3 regions of the Kosakonia oryzae genome follow, and region 2 is predicted to be linked to each of the others. Evidence: predicted binding sites of a transcription regulator. Region 2 holds the regulator's gene; each other region holds the start of a gene.

Region 1 (4,332 bases), 2.3 Mb from region 2:
CTGCGATCTGTATGGACTGAATGTTGCCCACAGCGGAAGTGTGGTCGGGCTGTTGCTTAATAGCCAACGCCATGATGTGGAAAGCGTTCGTCGGGAGTTGAAAGAGACCGGGTTGACGGCGCATTGGCCGCAAAACTATCTGCTGAAAATGGTGGCAGGGGGCGTGCTGGAAGGGTGAGAGGCGCGCCTCTCACCACTCGCTGGAAGCGTTATTCCGCTTTTGGCTCAATCGGCTTCAGTTCGCCCATAGTTTTGAGTTTTTTAGAGATTTCGCGGCGCTCTTTCGACAGTTCAGCGTTTTTGATGATGTAATCATCCACGCGATCTTCGTAGTCGGTCTTCATGCTGGCGATAATGCCCTGGATCGCTTCCACGCTCATACCCGGTTTAATGTAGTCGCTCAGGTTGTCCAGCAGCAGCACGCGCTTCTGGTTATCACGGATCTTCTTCTCCACGTCCTGGATTTCACGCTGCAATTTATTTTTGCGGCGGAACAGACGCACAAACTCCAGAACATCCTGGAATGAAGGCTTACTTGTTTCCATTTTTACACCCCTGATAATGTGAGATTCGGATTCGTTAAAGCAACCACCTTAGAGGCAAACCTACCCAATGTGGTCGCATAAGACAATGATTTTTCCTGGTGGCTATCATAACCGCAAATGTAGCTGAATCGAAACAACCCAACAACGCCATCGGGTTATCTGGCCGTTATTTGCGCAACGCCCGGCAAATCAAATGTGACAGCAGCTCCAGTTGACGGGCCAGCTCCATGCTTAGCCAGACGTAACCGTGAATCGAGGTTTCAGCCAGCGCATCACCTTTATGTTCACTGCTCAATTGGCGCAATTCCGCCACAATCTCATTGAGCTTTTCAGTGTTGGCCAGAATCGGCTGCGGGTTGCCTTCATACAGCGCATGCGCAATGGTCAGCAGTGTTTGCTGGGTCATCTGCTGCGTATCCCGCAACGTATGCGCGTTGATCATCACAAAGTGGCTGGTTCGTGAGCTCCAGTGAGCATTGATTTGCAACTCCAGCATGCAGACCATATTGCGGCTGACGGTCTGGATGGCTTCGAAAATCGCCTTTTGCAGATGTGTCTCTTTGCAGGCAGGCGCGATCAGCCCGCGCATCTTCACCACGTCGTTGAGGATTTTTTGCAGATGTTTTTCCAGCCGCGGCCGTTCAACCAGGTTACGGGAGAAACCGGCCTGATAAACGCGGTTGAAGGCGGTGACGTAGTTGGCCATCTGGATACGCCAGTGCAAAAAAGCCCGCTGCGGCCAGATCCCGGTAAACAACATCGCCAGCAGTGAACCGATAATCACATCGCCGCTGCGCCACAGTGCCGTATGCATATCACCTGGCGGCGCGCCAACCACCACCGATAACGTAATGCCAATGAGCAGCGCCTGGTAAGGCTTTTTGCCCAGCGCCAGCCAGCCACAGAGAAACATCGCCACCGCGCACCACAGCAGCATCACCGGCAGCGAGAGCAGCTCCAGTTTTAGTGCCACCAGCCCCAGCGCCGCACCCAAAATTGTGCCACCAATGCGTTCAAATGCGCGCGGAACCACGTTTCCCCAAAAGGAGATCGGCCCCATCAGCACCACCAGCGTGATCAGTGGCCAGGTTCCCTCCGGCACCTCCAGCAGACGGATCAGCAAAAAGGTCAGAATAAAAGCCAGCGCGATACGCACACCATGTACGACACGATAATGGCGGTAAAGACGAATTTCGAAAGGACTGAGTGATTTGTCGCGACGCACAGTCGCTTCCCCCGATTGAACCGACAAAGGCGCAATTGTAGGATTTTTCGGACTCAGATAGCACCCTCTGCGATAAAAAAAGAGGCGACAGCGCTTCCTGTTGCCTCTTCCGGTTAATTTATCGCTTACAGAATTTTCGACTCAACCGGGATATGCATGTCGATTTCCCAGTAGCCATCCTGCTGTGCATCGTTCAGGTAGACTTCAAAGCAGGGACCCGCGGCAATTTGCACAGATTGATCGCTAAGCAGTTCATCAAAGAAGAGATCCCAGCACGCTTCAAACTCTTCGTTGTACACCCTCGCCTGCGCCACGGCGTACTGACCGCCCGGAATGTCGGTGAGGATCACCCCTTCGCTGTTTGCCGGGATTTGAAAGTCAGCATCGACGGTGATAGCAACGTCCGCGCGCAGCTTTTCCGGCGGCACTTCGTCAGGGTTATCGTAATAAGCGCACACCCACTCCAGCGGTGCGATCTTATTGCTGTCGACCCACATCATTAGCTGTTTAAAACCCTGCTTCACCGTCACATCCCAGGGCCCGACCAGATGGAACCCGGCGATACGACGTTTTTCCAGTTGCTTCACGTTGTAGCTCATGTTGACTCCCTTACCGTTACTGTGTGTTTATACAGTATAGCGCTCCGACGATCGCCTGGCATGTCGGAGTCATCAATTATGCGAGCAGACTCGCATCACCGCCACTCTGCCCGCACGCGCGTTACCCTTTGTGATGAAGCCAGTCGCTCAGACGCGAGAACAAGCCGCCTTTGCCGACACTTTCCAGCGTGACCAGCGGCCAGTGAGCGATCAGTTGGTCGCGATCGTAGAGTTGAATCTCCCCTACTTGCTGATGCGCAGCCAGCGGCGCATCCAGCTCTTTACTGCTCAGCACATACTTCGCCTTGACGTTCTGCACTTCTGCTTTTGGCAGCACCAGCCAGTAATCCTGATCCGTACCAACCGCAATTTGCTCTTTATCGCCGTACCACACGCGCTCGCTGCCGACTTTTTTGCCGTTACGCAAAATTTCGACGGTATCGAAGTTTTGTTGTCCCCAGTGCAGTAATTTACGCGCCTGCTCTTCACGGCCTTTCGGACTGTCCGCGCCCATAACCACCGCAATCAGGCGGCGTTGACCGTCAACACTGGAGGCAATCAGGTTGAAACCCGCACCCGAAGTGTGACCGGTTTTCAGCCCGTCGACGTTGAGGGTTTTGTCCCACAATAACCCGTTACGGTTTTGCTGGGTGATGCCGTTCCACGTCAGGCTTTTTTCGCTGTACATATGGTAGAAATCCGGCTCGCCGTGAATGATGGCGCGGGACAATACCGCCAGATCGTAGGCCGAACTGTGCTGTCCTGGTGCATCCAGCCCGTGGACAGTTTCGAAGTGGGTGTCGCGCAGATTCAGCTTCTGCACATAATCATTCATCATGGCGACAAACTGCGGCTGGCCGCCCGCAACATGATCGGCCAGCGCCACGCAGGCATCATTACCGGAATCGACAATCAGACCACGGCTCAGATCGCGCACGGTCAGGCGGTCGCCGGGTTTCAGAAACATCAGCGATGAACCGTCAAAAACCGGGTTGCCTTTCGCCCACGCATCCTTCCCTACCGTCACCACATCATCCGCGCTGATACGATGGCTGTCGATCGCCCGATCCACTACATAGCCGGTCATCAGTTTGGTCAAACTCGCCGGATTACGCTGCTGATGCTCGTTGCCCGCAGTTAAGATTTGCCCGGTGGTGTAATCCATCAATACCCAGGAGCCAGCCTGAATAGCTGGCGGCTGTGGGGCAAAAGGTAAGTCGTCGGCCTGCGCGTTATGTACGCAAATCGCCAGCAAAGAAGCAGCAAACAAACGGCGTTTCAATGAAATATCCTCAATAGCATCTAAAATCGCTGTCCTTTTTACGGAACTTCGCGTGTCGTTACCTGGTTAAATTGCAAAAAAATGTGACACAGATCGGTTTTAACGCGCTGTTTTTGCGAGGTTCTGCGGAACAGTGACGGGTTTTTCTTCGGCACACAGGGTGGGATGGTTTACCATAAGCGACATATTTACTGACAGGATGAGCAACTGGTGTCTGATTCCGCCGCAACGCCCACTTTTCTCTTTCACGATTACGAGACTTTCGGTACCAGCCCGGCGCTGGATCGCCCGGCGCAGTTCGCCGCGCTGCGTACTGATGCCGATTTCAATGTCATCGGCGAGCCGGAAGTTTTCTACTGTAAACCAGCGGATGATTACCTGCCGCAGCCCGAAGCAGTGCTGATCACCGGTATAACGCCGCAGATTGCGCGCGCCAAAGGCGAGAACGAGGCCGCGTTCGCCCGGCGTATTCACGATCTCTTTACCGTACCGAAAACCTGCGTACTCGGTTACAACAATGTGCGTTTTGACGACGAAGTCACGCGCAATATCTTTTATCGCAACTTTTACGATCCGTACGCCTGGAGCTGGCAGAACAACAATTCGCGTTGGGATCTGCTGGATGTAATGCGCGCCTGCTACGCCCTACGCCCGGACGGTGTCAACTGGCCGGAGAACGAT
Region 2 (4,332 bases):
AAAAGCTGTGCGTGCAGCGCAATGTGCGCCTGACTCCTCAGCGTCTTGAAGTGTTGAGATTACTCAGCCTGCAACAAAGCGCCATCAGCGCGTACGATCTGCTCGATCTGCTGCGTGAAAGCGAACCGCAGGCCAAGCCGCCGACGGTGTACCGCGCTCTTGATTTCCTGCTGGAACAAGGGTTCGTACATAAAGTCGAATCAACAAACAGCTACGTGTTATGCCATCTTTTTGACCAGCCGACGCACACGTCCGCAATGTTTATTTGCGATCGCTGCGGTTCGGTAAAGGAAGAGCAGGCGGAAGGCGTGGAAGATATTATGCATGCGCTGGCGGCAAAGATGGGCTTTGCTCTGCGGCATAATGTGATTGAAGCTCACGGCTTATGTGCAGACTGTGTCGAAGTGGAGTCCTGCCGTCATCACGACCATTGCCACCATGACCACACCGTTCAGGTGAAGAAAAAGCCACGTTAATCTTTGTTTGAACGAAACGGTAAATAAAACAGCTGGAGGGGTGGTACATCCTTGTACCTTCGGGCAGAGTAGCCTGTAGAGGGTTAGCACATTGAGGGGATGTGCAGGCTACCAGCGGTAGTCGTTACGCGTTTCCCAATCTGTAACTTCTTTCTCCGCCTGATCTTTGGCATAACCGTAACGTTCCTGGATTTTACCCACCAACTGGTCACGTTTACCTTCGATGATGGTCATATCATCATCGGTCAGTTTGCCCCATTTTTCTTTAACAGTGCCTTTGAACTGTTTCCAGTTACCGCCGACTTCGTCTTTATTCATCGTTGACTCCTTATCGTTCGGTTAAATAGGTAATCGTTCTGCTGAACGTACTGATTATTGTAGTTAAGGATTCCGGCAATCGATTTTTATTCGGAATCTTTAACCACCACGATAGTTAAAAACAGCATAAGCGAGACGAGGAAACCGGCAAAAAGCCTGGCAGTATCAGGAAGGATTCGCGTCGGAAAACCAGCTGCCGTTACGCCAGTGGCGACGCCACAGCCAGGCAAGCGTAAGCCCGCGCAGGGCGAGAAAGACGGTCAGCGCCAGCCATAAACCGTGATTGCCCAGCACCGGGACCGTCAGCAGCGTGACAGCGAACCCGGCAGCGGCAATCGCCATACTGTTACGCATCTCCGCAGCGCGCGTGGCACCGACAAACATGCCATCCAGCAAGTAGCACCACACGCCCACCAGCGGCAGAATTACCTGCCAGAACAGGTAATGCCCGGCGAGCGTCTGCAGAGCAGGAAGTGAAGTCAGCAAGGCAATAATGTTGTCGCCTGCCAGCGCATAAATCGCCGCAAAGAACAGCGCCACCAGCCCGGCCTGGCGGCACGCAGCTCGCCAGACTTCCATCAATTGGCTGCCATCGCGCGCACCGTAGGCTTGCCCGGAATGCGCTTCGACCGCATAGGCAAAACCATCCAGCGCGTACGCGGTAAAGGTGAGAAACATCATTAGCACCGCGTTCGCCGCGACCGTCTCGCCGCCAAGACGCGCGCCCAGTACGGTGATTGAGCCAAAGCAGAGCTGCAAAAGCAGTGAGCGCAGCATGATATCGCGGTTAAGCGCTAATAAGCGCCGCATACCGCCGCGCCAGGCATTTTTAAGCACAGACAGGGGGACGCCGCGCATCACCAACACGCGGTGCACCATCAGCAGGCCGATGGCGAACGTCGCATACTCAGCCACAACGGTGGCGAGCGCGGCTCCCTGCACATTCATGTGCAGACCCATCACCAGCCACAGGTCGAGCACAATGTTGAGAAGATTCCCCACCACCAGCAGGATCACCGGAGCACGGGCATACTGCACGCCCAGCAACCAGCCGAGCAACACCAGATTTCCCAACGACGCTGGCGCACTCAGCCAGCGAATATTGAGAAAGCGCCGCGCTTGTTCCAGTACAGCTTCGCTCCCGCCGGTGATGTGCAGCGCCAGATCGATGAGCGGCGTACGCAGCAGCATAATTAACATACCTGCCAACAACGCCAGTAACAGCGGTTGTACCAGCGCGCGCGCCAGCGCAGGTGCGTTTTTTGCGCCAAACGCCTGTGCCGTAAGACCGGTTGTGCTCATCCGCAAAAACAGCAGCAGCATAAACAAAAAGCTGGTTGCCGTTGCGCCGATCGCCACCCCACCGAGGTAAACAGGGCTATCCAGGTGCCCGACCACGGCGGTATCCACCAGCCCCAGTAACGGAACAGTGATATTGGAGAAGATCATGGGCAGCGCAAGCCGCCACAGTGCTCTGTCAGATGCGTTCAGCAACGGCATGGCAATGTCGAATCAACGGGGAAAATTGTATTACGCAGCGCCACGTTGTTATGTGTCGCTGCGGAAAGAACAGGCGTTAGAGCCAGGTACCATTCCGGATGACGCCAACCGCCAGCCCTTCAATGGTGAAGTTTTGATCGCGCAGATCGACGACGATCGGGGAAAACTCGCTGTTTTCCGGCAGCAGTTCGACGGTGTTACCCTGTTTTTTCAGACGCTTCACGGTAACTTCATCATCAATACGTGCGACGACCACCTGGCCATTACGCACATCCTGCGTTTTATGCACTGCGAGCAGGTCGCCGTCCATAATACCGATGTCTTTCATCGACATACCGCTGACGCGCAGCAGGAAATCCGCATGAGGTTTGAAGAGATCGGGATCGACCTGATAGTGACCCTCGATATGCTGTTGCGCCAGCAGCGGTTCACCCGCAGCAACGCGGCCAATCAGCGGTAAACCGATATCCTCTTCTTCTTCCAGCAGCAGACGCAGACCACGCGATGCGCCGGAGACGATTTCGATAACCCCTTTGCGCGCAAGCGCTTTCAGGTGTTCTTCAGCCGCATTTGGGGAACGGAACCCCAATTGCTGTGCGATTTCCGCACGCGTTGGTGGCATACCGGTTTGGGTGATCCGATCGCGGATGAGATCGAACACCTCTTGCTGCCTGGCCGTTAATGCTTTCATCCCGCCCCCTGGGTGTATATACAGTTATGCTGTGAGTATATACAGTCAAAGGCGATTTTGGAACCAAATTTAAGCAAAAAACCAGGGTGTTATCGATTTCTGGAAGCGTTATCGAAAATGCGCCCAGAGAAGCGAGATCCAGGTAAACAGCGCCAGCAGGATCGACATCAGCACTGCCGCCGAGCCCATATCCTTCGCCCGACCGGAAAGTTCGTGAAATTCAGTACCAATTCGGTCTACGACAGCTTCAATTGCACTATTTAGGATTTCAACAATCATTACTAGCGACACCGAGCTAATCAGCAATACCCGTGTGACCGTGTCAATGTCCAGCCAGCAAGCAATAATGATAGCTAAAACAACGGCTAACAGTTCCTGGCGGAAGGCGGCTTCATTGATCCATGCAGCGCGAACGCCCTTCCATGAGTAACCTGCTGCTTTAATGATTCGGGTAATTCCGGTGGTATTATTGGCCATGAAAAGAACCTTTTTATGTAATAAACGTCAATGTCTACATCAGCGTACTGAGGTACAACAGAAATTACATGCGCTTTCTGATATTCTTGCGGCGCAATGGCACTATTATTAACCAGAGGCTTTTCATCTTTTATGTCCGGTTGGCCACGAATTTACTACAAATTACTGAATTTACCATTAAGTGTACTGGTAAAGAGTAAATCGATACCTGCAGAACCTGCACAGGAACTGGGTCTCGATACTTCACGTCCTATTATGTACGTGCTGCCTTATAACTCTAAGGCAGATTTGATGACGTTGCGTGCTCAGTGTCTGGCGCACGAACTGCCCGATCCGCTGGAACCCCTGGAAATCGACGGCGTACTGCTACCGCGTTTCGTGTTCATTCATGGCGGTCCGCGCGTGTTTACTTATTACACGCCGAAAGAAGAGTCCATCAAACTGTTCCACGACTACCTGGATTTACACCGCAGCCATCCGGATCTGGATGTGCAAATGGTGCCGGTATCGGTAATGTTTGGCCGCTCTCCAGGGCGTGAGAAAGGCGAGATTAATCCGCCGCTGCGCATGCTGAACGGTATCCAGAAATTCTTCGCTATCTCCTGGCTTGGCCGCGATAGCTTTGTGCGCTTCTCGCCGCCCGTCTCCCTGCGCCGCATGGCGACCGAGCACGGCACCGATAAAATTATCGCGCAGAAACTGGCGCGCGTGGCGCGTATGCACTTCGCGCGACAGCGCCTGGCCGCCGTAGGGCCGCGTCTGCCGGCGCGTCAGGATCTGTTCAATAAGCTGCTCTCTTCCAAAGCGATTGCCCGTGCGGTCGAAGACGAAGCACGCAGCAAAAAAATCTCTCACGACAAAGCGCAGCAA
Region 3 (4,332 bases), 2.5 Mb from region 2:
CGTCATTGCGACCATCGAACAGCCGTTCTCAAAACATGGCGGCACCAAAGTGCTGAGCGGCAACCTGGGGCGCGCGGTGATGAAAACCTCAGCAGTACCGGTTGAAAATCAGGTTATTGAAGCGCCAGCGGTAATTTTTGAAAGCCAGCATGATGTCTTACCGGCCTTCGAAGCAGGCCTGCTGGACCGTGATTGCGTGGTGGTTGTCCGTCATCAAGGGCCAAAAGCGAACGGCATGCCAGAATTACATAAACTCATGCCGCCACTTGGTGTATTATTGGACCGCCGTTTCAAAATTGCACTGGTTACCGATGGACGGCTGTCAGGCGCATCAGGTAAAGTGCCGTCGGCGATCCACGTTACACCAGAAGCATACGATGGCGGATTGCTGGCGAAAGTACGTGATGGCGATATTATCCGGGTTAACGGGCAGACAGGCGAGTTAACGCTGTTGGTTGATGACGAAGAACTTGCCGCACGTCAGCCGCATATTCCTGACCTGAGCGCGATGCGCGTGGGCACAGGCCGCGAATTGTTCGGCGCGCTGCGGGAGAAACTCTCAGGTGCGGAGCAGGGCGCAACCTGTATCACTTTTTAAGACGATAAGATTTAGTTCTGGCGAGAGAAAAACTCTGATGAAAAACTGGAAAACGAGTGCAGAAGCAATTCTGAAAACAGGTCCGGTAGTGCCGGTGATTGTAGTGAACAAACTGGAACACGCTGTGCCGATGGCAAAAGCGCTGGTTGCTGGCGGTGTTCGCGTACTGGAAGTCACCCTGCGTACCGCTTGTGCGATGGATGCTATCCGCGCTATCGCAAAAGAAGTGCCCGACGCAATTATCGGTGCCGGTACGGTACTGAACCCGCAGCAGCTGGCGGAAGTGACCGCTGCTGGCGCGCAGTTCGCTATCAGCCCGGGCCTGACCGAGCCGCTGCTGAAAGCCGCAACCGAAGGTACTATCCCGCTGATCCCGGGCATCAGCACCGTTTCTGAGTTGATGCTGGGCATGGACTACGGTCTGAAAGAGTTCAAATTCTTCCCGGCGGAAGCAAATGGCGGTACTAAAGCGTTGCAGGCGATTGCAGGTCCGTTCTCTCAGGTCCGTTTCTGCCCGACTGGCGGGATCTCCCCGGCTAACTACCGTGATTACCTGGCGCTGAAAAGCGTGCTGTGCATCGGCGGTTCCTGGCTGGTTCCGGCCGATGCGCTGGAAGCGGGTGATTACGATCGCATCACCAAACTGGCGCGTGAAGCGGTTGAAGGCGCGAAACAGTAATCTCGCGGGCGGGTGTTTACCCGCCTTGTGCAGAAAAGCCCGGTAGGCGATGAGCGCCCCCGGGCTTTTTTTTAGCCCTTAACCTGAACTGCGGCCGCGGCGGCAACCGCGCGCTCTACGGCCTTTTCGACACTTTCAGCCACGGCCAGCGCTACGCCCATGCGGCGCGAACCGTCGATTTCAGGTTTACCAAAAAGACGCAGTTGTACACCGGCGGCGAGCGCATTTTGCACGTTATCGAAGGTCACATTCTGGCTGCGCAGACGCGGCAGGATCACGGCCGAAGCTGCCGGGCCGTACTGGCGAATGTCGCCAATCGGTAAACCGAGGAAAGCACGGACATGCAGTGCGAACTCCGAGAGATCCTGGGAAATCAGCGTCACCATCCCGGTATCATGCGGGCGAGGAGAAACCTCGCTGAAGATCACTTCATCGCCGCAAACGAACAGCTCAACGCCGAACAGCCCATAGCCGCCCAGCGCCAGCACGACTTTGCTGGCAATTGCCTGCGCGCGTTCCAGCGCCAGCGGCGACATCTGCTGAGGCTGCCAGGATTCGCGATAATCACCGTCTTCCTGGCGGTGGCCGACCGGTGCGCAAAAATGGACGCCATCAACGGCGCTGATGGTCAGAAGCGTGATTTCAAAATCAAAGTTAACCACGCCTTCGACAATCACCCGTCCGGCACCCGCACGGCCACCCTGTTGGGCGTATTCCCAGGCTTTTGTCAGTTGCTCTGCGCTTTTAATAAAGCTCTGACCTTTACCGGAGGAGCTCATCACCGGTTTTACGATACAGGGCAAACCTATTTCGGCGACGGCATCGCGAAAAGCCGCTTCACTGTCGGCAAAGCGGTAGCTGGATGTTGGTAACTGCAACTCTTCCGCCGCCAGGCGACGAATGCCTTCACGGTTCATGGTCAATTTTGTGGCACGGGCGCAGGGCACCACATGCTGGCCCTGCGCTTCCAGTTCCAGCAGTGTATCGGTGGCGATCGCTTCGATTTCTGGCACGATAAAATGCGGTTTTTCTTGTGCGACCAGCGCCTTTAGCGCCTCACCATCAAGCATATTGATCACATGCGAACGGTGCGCCACATGCATTGCTGGCGCATCGGCATAGCGATCTACCGCGATAACTTCAATGCCCAGTCGTTGACATTCAATGGCCACTTCCTTACCCAGTTCGCCAGAGCCGAGTAACATCACGCGAGTTGCTGCCGGGCGCAGCGCAGTACCTAAAAGAGTCATAGCATCTTACCGTTGGGGAAAAAACTGGGCGCAGTATAAACGAAAACGTTTGCGTCTGTCTTTTATCCCTTGCGATGCTTTTTTCATCGCGCTAATATACTGTATAAATACACAGTTGAATGAGGCTGCATCATGGCGGTAGAAGTTAAATACGTAGTCATTCGTGAAGGTGAGGAAAAAATGTCTTTTGCCAGCAAAAAGGAAGCTGATGCTTACGATAAAATGCTCGATCTGGCGGAAGTGCTGGGCGACTGGTTAGGTACCGGCCCGGTAGCGCTGGAAGATGAGATGCGCGATCAAATGGCGCTGTGGCTTGCTGAACAGAAAGACGCGCTGAGCGGTATTCTGAAATCCGGCAAATTGCCAGGTGCTGAAGCGGAAGAGCCTGCCGCAGCGTCTGCTTCTGCTGATGCTGAACCGACAGACGCAGTGGATATTAAAAGCGCGCAGAAGCGTGCGAAAGTGGCCTGATCTTGCACTGCCAGCAATTTGTACCATGCTTTTGACTGGACAAGTAAGTACCTGGAGATAAGCATGAAAATAGCAGGAGTTTTTACAGGTCTGCTTTTGCTGGCAGGCAGTACCATGGCGCACGCTGCAACGGATAAAGCGGTAAAGTTTCCTTCTTGTGAAGGTCTTGATGCCGATGGGATCGCGGCCAGCGTTAAGCGTGACTATCTGCAAAATCGCATTGTGCGCTGGGCAGACGATCAGAAAAAACTGGGGCAGGCCGATCCGGTCGCCTGGGTGAATCCGAAAGAGATCGTTGGTAAGGGTGATAAATGGACAGTACCGCTCACGGTTCGCGGTAAAAATATGGATATTCACTACCGTGTGGCCGTTGATTGCAAAGCGGGCGCGGCAGAGTACCAGCCGCAACCGTAACGCGATACTTTTCTCATCTTTTGCCGCTATAGACACTTCCTGACATCCCCCTCGCATACTCTGGGCAACCACACATAGATAAGCGAGGGCATTATGAGCTGGTTGAATCAAATACAGTCGTTGCTGGGTTCGAAAGATAATACGGATCCCTCAACTTCGGGCGGTCAGGGGTTACATAACCTGCTGGCGCCGGGCGCATTAGGTGGCCTTGCCGGGCTGCTCGTTGCCAGTAAATCCTCACGCAAATTGCTTGCTAAATACGGTACCAGCGCACTGTTGGTTGGCGGCGGCGCGGTCGCCGGTACGGTGCTGTGGAATAAATACAAAGACCGTATCCGCAACGCGCATCAGGGAGAGCCACAGTACGGGCAGCAGCAATCTCCGCTGGATGTGCGCACGGAGCGCCTGATCCTGGCTCTGGTTTTTGCCGCGAAGAGCGATGGTCATATCGACGACAAAGAACGAGCCGCTATCGAGCAGCAGCTTCGTGAAGCCGGGGTGGAAGAACAGGGGCGGCGGTTGGTTGCGCAGGCAATCGAACAACCGCTGGATCCCGCGCGTCTGGCGCAGGGTGTACAGAATGAAGAAGAGGCGCTGGAACTCTGGTATCTCAGCTGTGCCGTTATCGATATCGATCACTTTATGGAACGCAGCTATCTGAATGCATTGGGAGATGCGTTACAGATCCCGCAGGCCGTTCGTGAGGAGATAGAAGCGGATATAAAGCAGCAAAAACTTACCGCTTGATTCTGATTACAGTGTGGTTTCGCTTGCATCACGCGCGGGTTTTGCCAACCTTATAAGTGTGTTAAACAAAAAAGAACAATACTATGTCGCCGAAAGCAAAACAGATCCCACACGCTATCACCACGCATGGCGATACGCGCGTTGATAACTATTACTGGCTGCGGGACGATACC

What was found. Region 2 encodes LexA, which represses DNA repair genes until DNA is damaged. Its sites were predicted from a motif close to TNCTGTATGTACATACAGNA; they were not measured.
Region 1: a site for LexA is predicted at 2,387-2,406, ahead of sbmC (DNA gyrase inhibitor SbmC). Genes of this name have one in related genera too.
Region 3: a site for LexA is predicted at 2,625-2,644, ahead of AWR26_RS10505 (YebG family protein). Genes of this name have one in related genera too.

Annotation. Positions count from the first base shown of each region.
Region 1 covers NZ_CP014007.2:1,944,000-1,948,331, reverse strand. Annotated here, with positions in the region: gene AWR26_RS09260 (GHMP family kinase ATP-binding protein) at 1-178, shown strand, start outside; gene AWR26_RS09255 (DUF496 family protein) at 210-545, opposite strand; gene AWR26_RS09250 (FUSC family protein) at 712-1,770, opposite strand; gene sbmC (DNA gyrase inhibitor SbmC) at 1,896-2,369, opposite strand; gene dacD (serine-type D-Ala-D-Ala carboxypeptidase DacD) at 2,491-3,651, opposite strand; gene sbcB (exodeoxyribonuclease I) at 3,862-4,332, shown strand, end outside.
Region 2 covers NZ_CP014007.2:5,070,109-5,074,440, forward strand. Annotated here, with positions in the region: gene zur (zinc uptake transcriptional repressor Zur) at 1-476, shown strand, start outside; gene AWR26_RS24030 (CsbD family protein) at 585-794, opposite strand; gene dinF (MATE family efflux transporter DinF) at 960-2,294, opposite strand; gene lexA (transcriptional repressor LexA) at 2,371-2,985, opposite strand; gene AWR26_RS24045 (diacylglycerol kinase) at 3,094-3,462, opposite strand; gene plsB (glycerol-3-phosphate 1-O-acyltransferase PlsB) at 3,595-4,332, shown strand, end outside.
Region 3 covers NZ_CP014007.2:2,187,852-2,192,183, forward strand. Annotated here, with positions in the region: gene edd (phosphogluconate dehydratase) at 1-598, shown strand, start outside; gene kdgA (bifunctional 4-hydroxy-2-oxoglutarate aldolase/2-dehydro-3-deoxy-phosphogluconate aldolase) at 636-1,277, shown strand; gene purT (formate-dependent phosphoribosylglycinamide formyltransferase) at 1,349-2,527, opposite strand; gene AWR26_RS10505 (YebG family protein) at 2,660-2,998, shown strand; gene yebF (protein YebF) at 3,062-3,412, shown strand; gene AWR26_RS10515 (tellurite resistance TerB family protein) at 3,503-4,159, shown strand; gene ptrB (oligopeptidase B) at 4,243-4,332, shown strand, end outside.